Regions from separate parts of the Pantoea sp. E956-1 genome, predicted to be linked through region 2. Evidence: riboswitches for the same ligand, from Rfam matches in the RefSeq annotation. Region 2 holds a riboswitch; the other holds the start of a gene.
What was found. Region 2 has a riboswitch for thiamine pyrophosphate ahead of AC0T7J_RS10770 (TenA family protein). Riboswitches for the same ligand answer to the same signal wherever they lie in the genome.
Positions count from the first base shown of each region.

Region 1 (5,447 bases), 300 kb from region 2:
CCGATTCTTAACTGGCTGATGTCAGAACGCTTTGCCAGGGTAAACAGATTTACCGTCTCGTTAATGTTCAAGGAGTAGTCGATGAGTCAGCACGCTGATGTACTGGTATGGGGCCACGGCCCTGAGATCTTTGAAGTCTTCCTGGAACCCACCTGTCCTTTTTCGGTACGCGCATTCAATAAATTAGACGCGTTACTAACGCATGCCGGTGAAGAAAACATCACCCTGAAGATCCGCCTGCAATCGCAGCCGTGGCATCTCTATTCCGGGCTGATCGTCCGCTATATCCTTGCCGCCGCCTGCGAAAGTAAAGCTGCGGCGAAGAAAGTGATGCAGGCAGTGGCCGATCATCGTGAAGAGTTTGAGTTCACCGATCACTGTACCGGCCCGAACCGCGATGCCACGCCGAATCAGATCCTCGCCCGCCTGAAAGCGTACAGTGGGGTGGATGCCAGCGCCGCATTTGATCAGCCCGACCTGCAGAACGCCATTAAATGGCACTGCAAGTATGCGCGTCAGAACGGTATTCACGTTTCACCGACCTTTATGGTTAACGGTCTGCTTCAGCCCGAAATCAGCAGCGGTGACGACATAGCGCACTGGGCGAGCTTTCTGATTCGTTAATCTTAGTGCGCGGCTGTGCCTGGCCGCGCCAGACACAGCCTCTCCTTTGCGATCACGCACACGCATACGCCCAAACTCAATATCCTGATAATTAAGCCTGTTTTCCCGTGGGGAGGCCGGGTAAGCTGTACCGATATCAGCAGCAGACGGTGGGAATAAAACCGCTGCTGTTCATCTTAACGGCACCGCTGGCCTGCATGGCGATAACCTGACGTTGCGCCGGGCCCGCACGCCCAATTCATTGAGGATTTGCTGATGACGATGACGCTGCAACAACTGCAGGACAAATATCCGGGTGCCTTCACAGATGCATTTGGTGACTCCCCGGAATTAGCCAGCGAGCTCGCAACGCTGATTATTGCCGGTAAGAAAGTAGCTACCTGCGGGTCGTTGCGGAGCTGGCAGGATCAGGAAGCATTGCCTCAACCGGGCGGTTACAGCATTGTGCTCAACGGCGAACAGCAGCCCGTCTGCGTGATCCGCACCACCGGATTGTTCCTGACGCGCTTTGATCGCGTCACGCCAGAGATGGCGATGCTGGAGGGTGAAGGCGATCTGAGCCTCGACCACTGGCGTCAGGAACATCAGCGCTACTTCGAGCGTGAAGGCTATTTTCACAGCGAAATGGAGCTGATCTTCGAGACGTTTCAGCTGGTCGAGGTAGTGTAAACCGGCACGCTACAGCGTGTTTGCCGCCACCAGCGCCAGTCGCGCAATCCCCCGCGCGGCGAGGTTCTCCGCGGCCTGGGCTGCGCGCATGCCACTGGCACACACCAGTACCACTCGCTGATCGACCGGCGGTTGCCAGGCCGCTATCTGCTGCGGCAGAATCCGCACCACCCGATCGGCCACACTGACCGGTGCTTCTTCCAGGCTGCGCAACTCGACTATGCAATCGTCCTCCATGAGCATGGCCCGATCAATAAAAGGCGTGCCGGGCGCGTCAGGCTCAGGCGCGTCGTCAAAACGAAACGGCCTGATATGCCAGTCTACAAAGTCGCAGTGGATCATGCAGCCGAGCGGTGACGGCGTCAGTTTCAGCAACACACTCAGCGCCATCTGCGCCTGCATTGCGCCCAGCGTTGCTACTGCCGGTCCCATGACGCCCGCCGTATTGCAGTTACCCGAGGCCGTGGGCAACTGCGGAAAGAGCGCGCGATAGCCAGGCGCACCGCCGCAAAATCCGCCTACATAGCCTTTGCGTCCCAGCACCGAAGAGCAGATCAGCGGCAGGCCTGCCGGATAACAGGCGTCGGAGAGCTGATAAGTCACAGCGAAGTTATCCGCCGCATCCACCACCAGATCGATTCCCTCCAGCGCCTGCGGCAGTTGACTGGCGCTTAGCGAATGTGGATGCGCCTCAACGTGGCAGTCAGGATTGCGCTGCGCCAGCGCACGCTGAGCGCAGATTGCTTTGGACTGACCTACATCGTCGACGCCAAACAGCGTCTGCCGGTGGAGGTTGTGCAGTTCAACCCTATCGCCATCGTAAAGCCGGATAAATCCCACGCCTGCGCCTGCCAGTAACGGCAGCAACGTTGCACTTAGCCCGCCTGCGCCCACCACCAGCACCTTTGCCCTGCTCAGCCGCTGCTGCCCCGCTTCACCAATCTCTGGCAACATCGTCTGTCGCTGATAACGCTCCATCGCCGCTCCTTAACTGAATTGTGCCAGACCAAAAATGGGCGTAGAGGCAGACGCCATGTCACGCTGCTCCATCAATCCCGCCTGAAACGCCTCGTGTCCGCCGTGGATCGCAGCAGCAAAAGCACCCGCCATGCGCACCGGATCGCGCGCTTTTGCCACCGCCGTGTTGAGCAGCACGCCATCAAAACCCATCTCCATCGCCTGCGCCGCCTGACCCGGTGCGCCAATGCCCGCATCAATAATCAGCGGCACATCTTTAAACCACGCACGCATAGCGCGCAGTCCTTCGATATTACGCAGCCCCTGGCCAGAGCCGATCGGCGCGCCCCAGGGCATCAGCACTTCACAGCCCGCTTCCAGCAATTTTTCGCCGACAATCAGATCTTCCGTGGTGTAGGGAAACACCTGGAACCCGTCAGCGCAGAGAATCCGCGCGGCCTCAACCAGCGCAAAAGGATCGGGCTGCAGCGTGTCGGCATGGCCAATCACTTCCAGCTTGATCCACGGTGTGTCGAACAGTTCGCGCGCCATCTGCGCCGTCGTCACCGCCTCTTTCACCGTGTGACAGCCCGCCGTATTCGGCAGAATACGTTTGTTGAGCTGTTGCAGCAGCGTGCGGAAAGCGCCGCCTTCATTGCCTTCCCGCCGCAGGCTGACGGTAATAATCTCCGCGCCAGACGCGTTGATCGCCTGATGCAGAATGTCCGGTGACGGATAACCGGCCGTGCCAAGCAGAAATCGGGATTGCGGAGTAAATTCATAGAACATGGTTAACCTCCCTGCATCGGTGACAGGATTTCGAGCTGGTTGCCCGCCTCAAGGTGCTGGCTGGCATAGCGGCTGCGGGGTACAAACTCCCCGTTCAGCGCGGTGGCGACGGTCCGCGGATCGATCTGCTGCTCTGCCATTAGCTCCGCCAGCGTCGTTGCGCCAGTTTCAATCGTGCGTCCATTCAGTTCAACGCGCATGAGTCATCTCCTGAGTCAGTTGCAGCATAAGTTTTTCAGCCATAATCGGGGCCAGCAAAAATCCGTGGCGGTAGAGGCCGTTAAGTGAGAAACGGCCATTGTCGTAGCGGACTTCCGGCAGGTTCTGTCGGTAGGCAGGACGCAGACCGGTGCCGCTCTCCACGATCCGCGCTTCGGCCAGCGCCGGATGCAGGCTGTAAGCGGCGCTGAGCAATTCCATCATCGCGCGGGCGCTGATCGGGCTGCTGTCGTGGCTTTCCACCATGGTGGCACCCAGCATGAAGTGGCCCCCGGCGCGCGGCACCAGATAGCAGGGAAAGCGCGGGTGCAGCAGCCGGACAGGACGGGAGAGTTGTACATCGGATGTGTGCAGGATCACCATTTCGCCCCGCACGGCGCGCAGGGCTGGCTGCCGATCGGAGGCGTGGATGCCACGGCAGTCGATGAGTTTGCCGCCGGGTTTACCACTGTGAAAGGGGACGCCAGCCTGTTGCAGTTTGTCGCGCAGTTGCTGCAAGGCGCGGCGCGGATCGAGATGCGCCTCTGCGGCGAAAAACAGGCCGCGGGCAAAGCGGTTTTCCAGCGCGGGTTCGATGTCACCGGGAGAGACCCACTGATGCTGCTGCGTCATGCTGGCGAAGCGCGTCAGTTCGCGGCTGTCACGCGGCGGGGCAACCACCAGCGTGCCCTGCTGTTCCACGCCATCAACGCGTTTCGCCCACCAGCTGGCCGCGTGCTGGCCCCATTCGATCACCTGTGGCGGTGCGCTTTCTGCTTCACACCAGGGCGCGAGCATGCCACCCGCCCAGTGTGAGGCTGCACGACAGTCAGGCTGAGTAATAACTTCGACGGTTTCTTCCCGCTCCAGCAGCAGCGTGGCGACACAAAGCCCGGCAACGCCGCTGCCGAGCACCGACCAGCGGCTCATGGTGTCCACCGGACAGGAAAAGAAAGATTCAGGATGAGATATTTCAATCTGGCCTCGTTATCAGTTAACGAAGACCCGTGATACAGAGGGAAAAGGCAGGAACGTTGCGAATGCGCCCCTGCGGCAAGTATCTGATGAGATACCCGTCTTCCTACGCCAGTATCAACTGGGTCAGGTTCTAAGGGTCGCTAAGCCGCGCGGTGCGCTATTAGCCTCTCAGTCTCTCTGGTGAGACTCCCCTGACGGGTTTAGTTGTAAGTTAAGCAGACAGCTTCGTCAAGCAGACGGCATGGAACCGCGTAAGAAAATCGGCCTTAACCGGCAGAACCGAAATGCCAGTCAGTGGCCATTGCCAGCGTCACAAAGGGTCCCGCCAGCGTCTGGTTGTGATGCGCATTAATCTTCTCCGCAGAAAGATGGGGATTATCGACGGTGGTGTGCGCATCGGAAATCAGTACGACATTAAAACCCAGCTCCGGGGCTGCCCGACAGGTGGTGTCAACACAGAACTCTGTTTTCATCCCCGCAATCACCAGTTGCTTAATGCCCTTTTGTCTCAGCTGAAGCTGCAAACCAGTATCCCTGAAACAGCTGGGATATCTTTTGGTGAAGACGACATCACTCTGCGGGTTGACCTGCAATTCCGGGATCAGGCGCGTCAGCGGGCTTTGCTCGTTAAAAAGGGAATCATCGGGGCCGATATGGCGTGCGAAAAAGAAGGGGACGGCAGAAGCCCGGGCTTTAGTAATGAGAAGTGAGATATTCGACAAGATCGAATTTGCGGCAAAGGGAGCCTCAGGACCATTAAAAAGGCCCTGCTGCATGTCGATAATTAAAAGTGCACTTTCAGATGTCACCATGACCTGTCTCCATTCAGTTTTTAAGAACGGAGAACAGCTCCCCGTCCGGTTCGGCGGGGAGTGAGAATCTGTTGTGTCAGGTGCCAGTCACAGAGTCGCTCACGCCACCGCCAGAAGCGGTAGTGGTGGTGACGGTTGTGAAAGAGAGAACTGACATAAACATTTTCTGACCCTGAGTTAATGCGTTCGGTGAAGTCACCCTCAGAAGGATGGCGCTGACATCTACATTACCCTGTACGCCGTCGCTTTTAAAGCGCCTGCAGCGATTGGGTTACCGCGTCGGTTATTTCACGAATGCGCGGTTCGGCACGGCGATAGTACGTCCATTTCCCGACTTTGCTGGCTTCAACCAGCCCCGCATTGTGAAGTGCTTTCAGGCATAACGAGGTGGCGGGCTGTGATAAGCCCGCCTTGTCCTGT
Region 1 is NZ_CEUYZP010000003.1:335,903-341,349, forward strand. Features, by position in the region: gene AC0T7J_RS12120 (DsbA family protein) at 82-624, shown strand; gene AC0T7J_RS12125 (ASCH domain-containing protein) at 880-1,293, shown strand; gene AC0T7J_RS12130 (HesA/MoeB/ThiF family protein) at 1,303-2,271, opposite strand; gene AC0T7J_RS12135 (thiazole synthase) at 2,281-3,039, opposite strand; gene thiS (sulfur carrier protein ThiS) at 3,042-3,239, opposite strand; gene AC0T7J_RS12145 (FAD-dependent oxidoreductase) at 3,229-4,167, opposite strand; TPP riboswitch at 4,299-4,418, opposite strand; gene AC0T7J_RS12150 (cysteine hydrolase family protein) at 4,482-5,027, opposite strand; gene AC0T7J_RS12155 (ArsR/SmtB family transcription factor) at 5,276-5,447, opposite strand, start outside.
Region 1: it holds a riboswitch for thiamine pyrophosphate, as region 2 does, so the genes downstream of both, AC0T7J_RS12145 (FAD-dependent oxidoreductase) here and AC0T7J_RS10770 (TenA family protein) in region 2, are expected to answer to the same signal.

Region 2 (5,447 bases):
AAAACCGGTAAAACGGTCGGGCTGGAGGCGTTGATCCGCTGGAATCATCCTGAGCGGGGCGAGCTTTTCCCTTCAGAATTCATTCCGTTAGCGGGTAAAACCAACCTGATTTCCGATCTGACCAACTGGGTTATCGATCATACCGTTGAGCAGCTTACGCGCTGGGATCGCGAGTACGATCTGATTCCGGTTTCGATAAACGTCAGCGAGCGCGACTTTGCACAGCCCGATTTTGCCGATCGGCTGGTGGCGAAATTAGCGGCGGCTCAGTTACCCAACTCTATTCTGGGCATTGAGTGTCTTGAAAATGAACTGATCACCAAAACCAATGTGGCGATCAGCGGGCTGGAAGCGCTGAAATCACACGGCTTTGTGATCTCGCTGGATGATTTCGGCACCGGCTACAGCAACATCAGCTATCTGCAGGATATCCCGCTGGATGTGATCAAGATCGACCGATCCCTGATCTCGCGTATGGGTGAAGATGATGCATCAAAAATCATCGTCAGATGCATTATTCAGATGCTGAAAGAGCTGAACTACACCGTGCTGGCCGAAGGCGTTGAGACGGAAGCCACACTGACGTTGCTGAAAACTTACGGTTGCGATCAAATCCAGGGCTACTTCTTTTCAAAACCGCTGCCAGCCAGCGATATTGAACACTGGCTTTATCAGAAGTCACACTAGACAAGTGGCCCGCAGCGATCGTTGCGGGCTCTCATATTACTCACTGCCGGTGGCGTAGCGCTCAACCGGCGTGATGCTTTTAATCAGCTTGTTATCAAACAGAAATTGCTCGTAAGCCTGATAGCGTGCGCGATCCAGTTTTGCCGGATCGGCGGCAAACAGCGGCAGGGTGGCTCGCCATGCCTGATGATTCAGCGGTGTGTTCAGCTCCGGATGCGCGCGGGCAAAGGCCTGCCAGCTCTCCTCCGGGTGCGCCTGCAACTGCGCATTACCCTTCTTCAGTGCCCGCAAAAACTTTTGGATTTTCTCCGAGTGTGCCTCATCACGGTTGGCGACGATGATCAGTTCATCATAAGCCGGAACACCATAATCCTCGACGTTGAAGACTACCGGGTTTTTACCCTGCTGTTTCATCTCCAGCGCTTCGATATTGCGATAGCCGCCGATCACGGCATCCACCTGCCCGGTCATCAGGGCGCTGGTGAGCTGAAAATTGACATTAACCAGCTTAACCTGATCGGCCTTAACGCCATCATGGTTCAGCATGGTCGCCAGCGTTGCCTGTTCAATGCCGCTGACGGAATAGCCGATGCGTTTCCCTTTTAAATCGGCGGGTTTTTTTACCGTTTCGTCTAACGTCATCAGCGTATTCAGCGGACTGTTAATCAACGTACCCACCCGCATTAACGGCAATCCCTGATCGGCGAAGAAATGCAGCTGCGGCTGATAGGTAATCGCTAAGTCCGCCTGCTTTGCTGCCACCAGACGCGGCGGCAGCGCCGGATCGGAAGGCGGCACAATGTTAACCTCCAGCCCTTCTGCCGCAAAGGCGCCGGTCTGCTGGGCCACCATAATTGGCGCATGATCGGGATTGATATACCAGTCGAGCACCAGTGTCAGTTTCTCCATCGCCTGAGCCTGTGTGGCTAAGGTGGCGCTGAACAGCAGGGTAAGCAGAGGCATTTTTGTCATGGGTTTTCTCATTGGTTTGGTCATTAATGTGTCTCAGGTGCCCAGGTAATCAGGCGGCGCAGCAGGATGTCGAGGGTCAGCCACAGGGCCAGCGTCATCAGCACCAGAATAAACAAGGCGGCGAAACAGAGGTCGCTCTGCATCCGGGCATTGGCATTCAGCATCACGTAGCCCAGTCCCTCGGCCGAGCCGACCCATTCACCGATGATTGCGCCTATCGGCGCGACGGCTGCCGCCATCCGCAATCCTGAGCCCAGGGCGGGCAGCGCGGCTAACAGCCGGACATGGCGAAGTTGCGCTGCACGTGATGCGCCCAGCGTGTGAGCCAGATCGAGATAGCCGGGAGGGACGCGACGCAGTCCATCAAAAAAGGCGGAGGTCACCGGGAAGAAGATCACCAGGACGGCCATCACGACTTTGGCGCCCATGCCGAAACCAAACCAGAGCACCAGCAGCGGCGCCAGAGCAAAAACCGGAATCGCCTGGCTGGTGATCACCAGCGGCATCATCCAGCGCTGCAGCCACGGCGAAAAAGTCATGCCCAGCGCCAGCACAGAACCCAGCAGCACGCCGAGAGCCATGCCGCTGACGATCTCGGTCAGGGTAATCAAAGTGTGATGGCCGAGATAACCTGCGTTTTGCCACAGTGAGATGGCGACCGCAGCGGGTGAGGGCAGCAGAAAGGCCGGAACCGAAGTCAGTGTGGCGAGCCACCACAGCGCAATCAGTCCGGCAAACAGGATCAGGCCACGGTGAAAACTGACAAAACCTTTGTGTAATCTCATCCCGCTATCCTGCTCAGCTGTTTCAGCAGGGCGGCCTGACTGTGAATGACATTGAAGTCATCTGCTGCCCGCGGTGGCAGGCCTGGCAGAGGCGGGCAGGTTTCAATTCCCGCAGAACCAATCATCAGCACGTGGTGACTGAGCCGACAGGCTTCTGCGGCGTCATGGGTAATCAGCAGCACGGTGTATCCGACCAGCACTTCTGCGGCCAGCGTCTGAATCTGAGCGCGGGAGAGAGCATCCAGAGCGGAGAAGGGCTCATCCATCAGTACAACGGGCTGACGGGTGTAGAGGGTGCGGGCCAGCGCGGCGCGCTGACGCATCCCGCCGGAAAGTGTCGCGGGTCGCGCATTCGCCGAGTGGCTCAGACCTACCCGCATCAGCAGATGCTGCGCCCAGTCGCGATCGGCCCTTTCACCTTTCAGACGACTGGCGAGGCAGACATTTTGTTCAACCGTCAGCCACGGATAGAGCAGATCCTGTTGCCCCATCCAGGCGATGCGTCCGGTCAGCGGCAGGCCGTCGCTGCCGCTGACCTGCCCGGCGGTGGGTGGCGTCAGACCGGCAATGACCCGCATCAGGCTGCTTTTTCCGACGCCGCTGGCACCCAGTAAAGCGGTAAAAGCACCGCCCGCGATCTCCAGATCAAGCTGGCTGAAGAGTGGCTGCTGGCCAAAGTTCAGGCTGAGCTGGCGAAGTGAAATGCCTGGCGGCACCGGATGGCACGGCAGGTTCATGAGCTGATCCGCTGGGCGGCAGCATGGTTGAGGCCCATCTGCCAGAAAGCCGCTTCCAGCCGGGTTGCAGTGGTAAAAATCTCCGCCAGCGGGTTAAAACGGTGTTCACCGGCGCGCTGTTGGGCCAGGGTTTCAAACAGTGAAAGTGAGGAGCGAACACCAGCCAGATACGCTTCGTCGCCGTAATTTTCTATCCATGCCGCGTACGGATTCCCCTCAAAGCGGGTCGCGGGGTCATGCAGTAGTGTCAGGCCAATTTCAGCATAACCTGCAACGCACGGCATCAGCGCGGTCAGCAGCTCCAGCGCATCGCCGGTGTGACCCACGTCCAGCACGTAGCGGGTGTAGTTGAGCGTTTCCACGGCTTCGGGTTCGCTCGCCATTGCCGCCTCACTGATGCCCCATTGCTGGCAGTACGCCAGGTGAAGCGGCAGTTCGCTGACGATGGCGTTAAGCGATGCCGTCGCGCTGCGTAATGCGTCTGGCTCAGAGAGTTTGCTGATCAGCAGGCCCCAGGCACGGGCGAAGTGCAGCAGAAAGAGATAATCCTGAGTGAGATAGTGGCGAAAGGCGGCGGGTGGCAGGGTGCCCTGACCGAGTTGCCGCACAAACTCGTGCCCGATATAGGCGTGCCATTGGCTGCCCGCCTGCTGGCGCAGACGACCATAAAAGCCGGTGTCGAAAAGCGGATGTGACATAGGATCTCCAGTAACAGGGAGATCCGGGCATACGGTCTGGAACAGGGAATATTGCAGGAGATGACGCAGAAAATCTGCCGACCCGTCCCTTCGCTGGCATGACCCAGATCAGGTTCAAAGGGTTCGGCTTGCGCCATCTCAGCCCATTACAGGACACCCCTCGGAGACATTGGTTATACGATAATTACTGCCGGAGTACAACGGTACAAATAAGCGTGCTGTTCCGGCGTTGTTGTCGCGCCAGTAACAGCATGACGATAGATTTTAAGTGACGTTGTCACTCGAGATCTGCGCCATTACTGGCAATGACTTTTTTGTACCACCAGAACGATTTCTTCCGCGTGCGAGCCAGCGTACCGTTACCCAGGTCGTCGCGGTCAACATAGACAAATCCGTAGCGCTTGCTCATTTCGCCCGTTGAGGCGGCAACCAGATCGATACAGCCCCAGCTGGTATAACCCATCACTGGCACGCCATCCTCAATTGCGTCGCCCATGGCGCGGATATGTTCGCGCAGATAGCTGATGCGGTACTCATCGTTGATCTCGCCATTTGATTCGATCTCATCGCGCGCGCCAAGGCCATTCTCCACCAGAAACAGCGGCTTCTGATAGCGGTCATACATCATATTCATGGTGATGCGTAAGCCGATCGGATCAATGCCCCAGCCCCACTCACTGCGCGGTACATGGGGATTAGTCAGCGATTTCACCACATTGGCGGCGCTGCTGTTCTGCTCGTTCATCTCTGCCGAGGCGCAACGCGAGGCGTAGTAACTGAACGAGACAAAATCGACACTGTTTTTCAGGATGTCGGCATCACCGTCAGCGATCTCAAGCGTCACCCCTTTTTCACGGAATACGCGGGCGGCGTAGGCCGGATAGGCTCCGCGCGCCTGCACATCAATAAAGAACAGGTTTTCGCGATCCTTTTCCAGTGCTGCCCAGACATCTTCCGGCTTGCTCGACCAGGGATAGAAGTTGCCGCCTGCCAGCATGCAGCCGACCTGGTTTACCGGATTCACTTCATGCGCAATGCGCGTCACCAGCGCACTGGCGACCAGTTCATGATGGGCCGCCTGATATTTCACCTGATCCTTGTTCTCTCCGGGTTCGAACACCAGACCGGCGCCGGAAAACGGGCTGTGCAGCAGGATATTAATCTCATTAAAGGTCAGCCAGTATTTCACCAGACCATCAAATGCCTCGAAGCAACTGCGGGCATAGCGGGCAAAAAAGTCGACCATTTTGCGATTGCGCCACGAGCCATATTCAGTCACCAGATGCATCGGCACATCAAAGTGACAGAGCGTGACCAGCGGTTCGATATTATATTTCCGGCACTCCTCAAAGACCGCACGGTAAAAGGCGATGCCTTCCGGATTGGGCGCCAGTTCATCGCCGTTGGGGTAGAGACGGCTCCAGGCAATCGACGTGCGGAACACGCTGAATCCCATCTCCGCCATCAGGGCAATGTCCTCCGGATAGCGGTGATAGAAATCGATGGCTTCATGGCTGGGATAGAATTCATCGTCACGCAGGGTAAACCGCTTTTCCAGACCGAGTTTG
Region 2 is NZ_CEUYZP010000003.1:32,242-37,688, forward strand. Features, by position in the region: gene AC0T7J_RS10750 (sensor domain-containing phosphodiesterase) at 1-687, shown strand, start outside; gene AC0T7J_RS10755 (ABC transporter substrate-binding protein) at 724-1,659, opposite strand; gene AC0T7J_RS10760 (ABC transporter permease) at 1,683-2,444, opposite strand; gene AC0T7J_RS10765 (ABC transporter ATP-binding protein) at 2,441-3,181, opposite strand; gene AC0T7J_RS10770 (TenA family protein) at 3,178-3,879, opposite strand; TPP riboswitch at 3,948-4,050, opposite strand; gene AC0T7J_RS10775 (6-phospho-beta-glucosidase) at 4,157-5,447, opposite strand, start outside.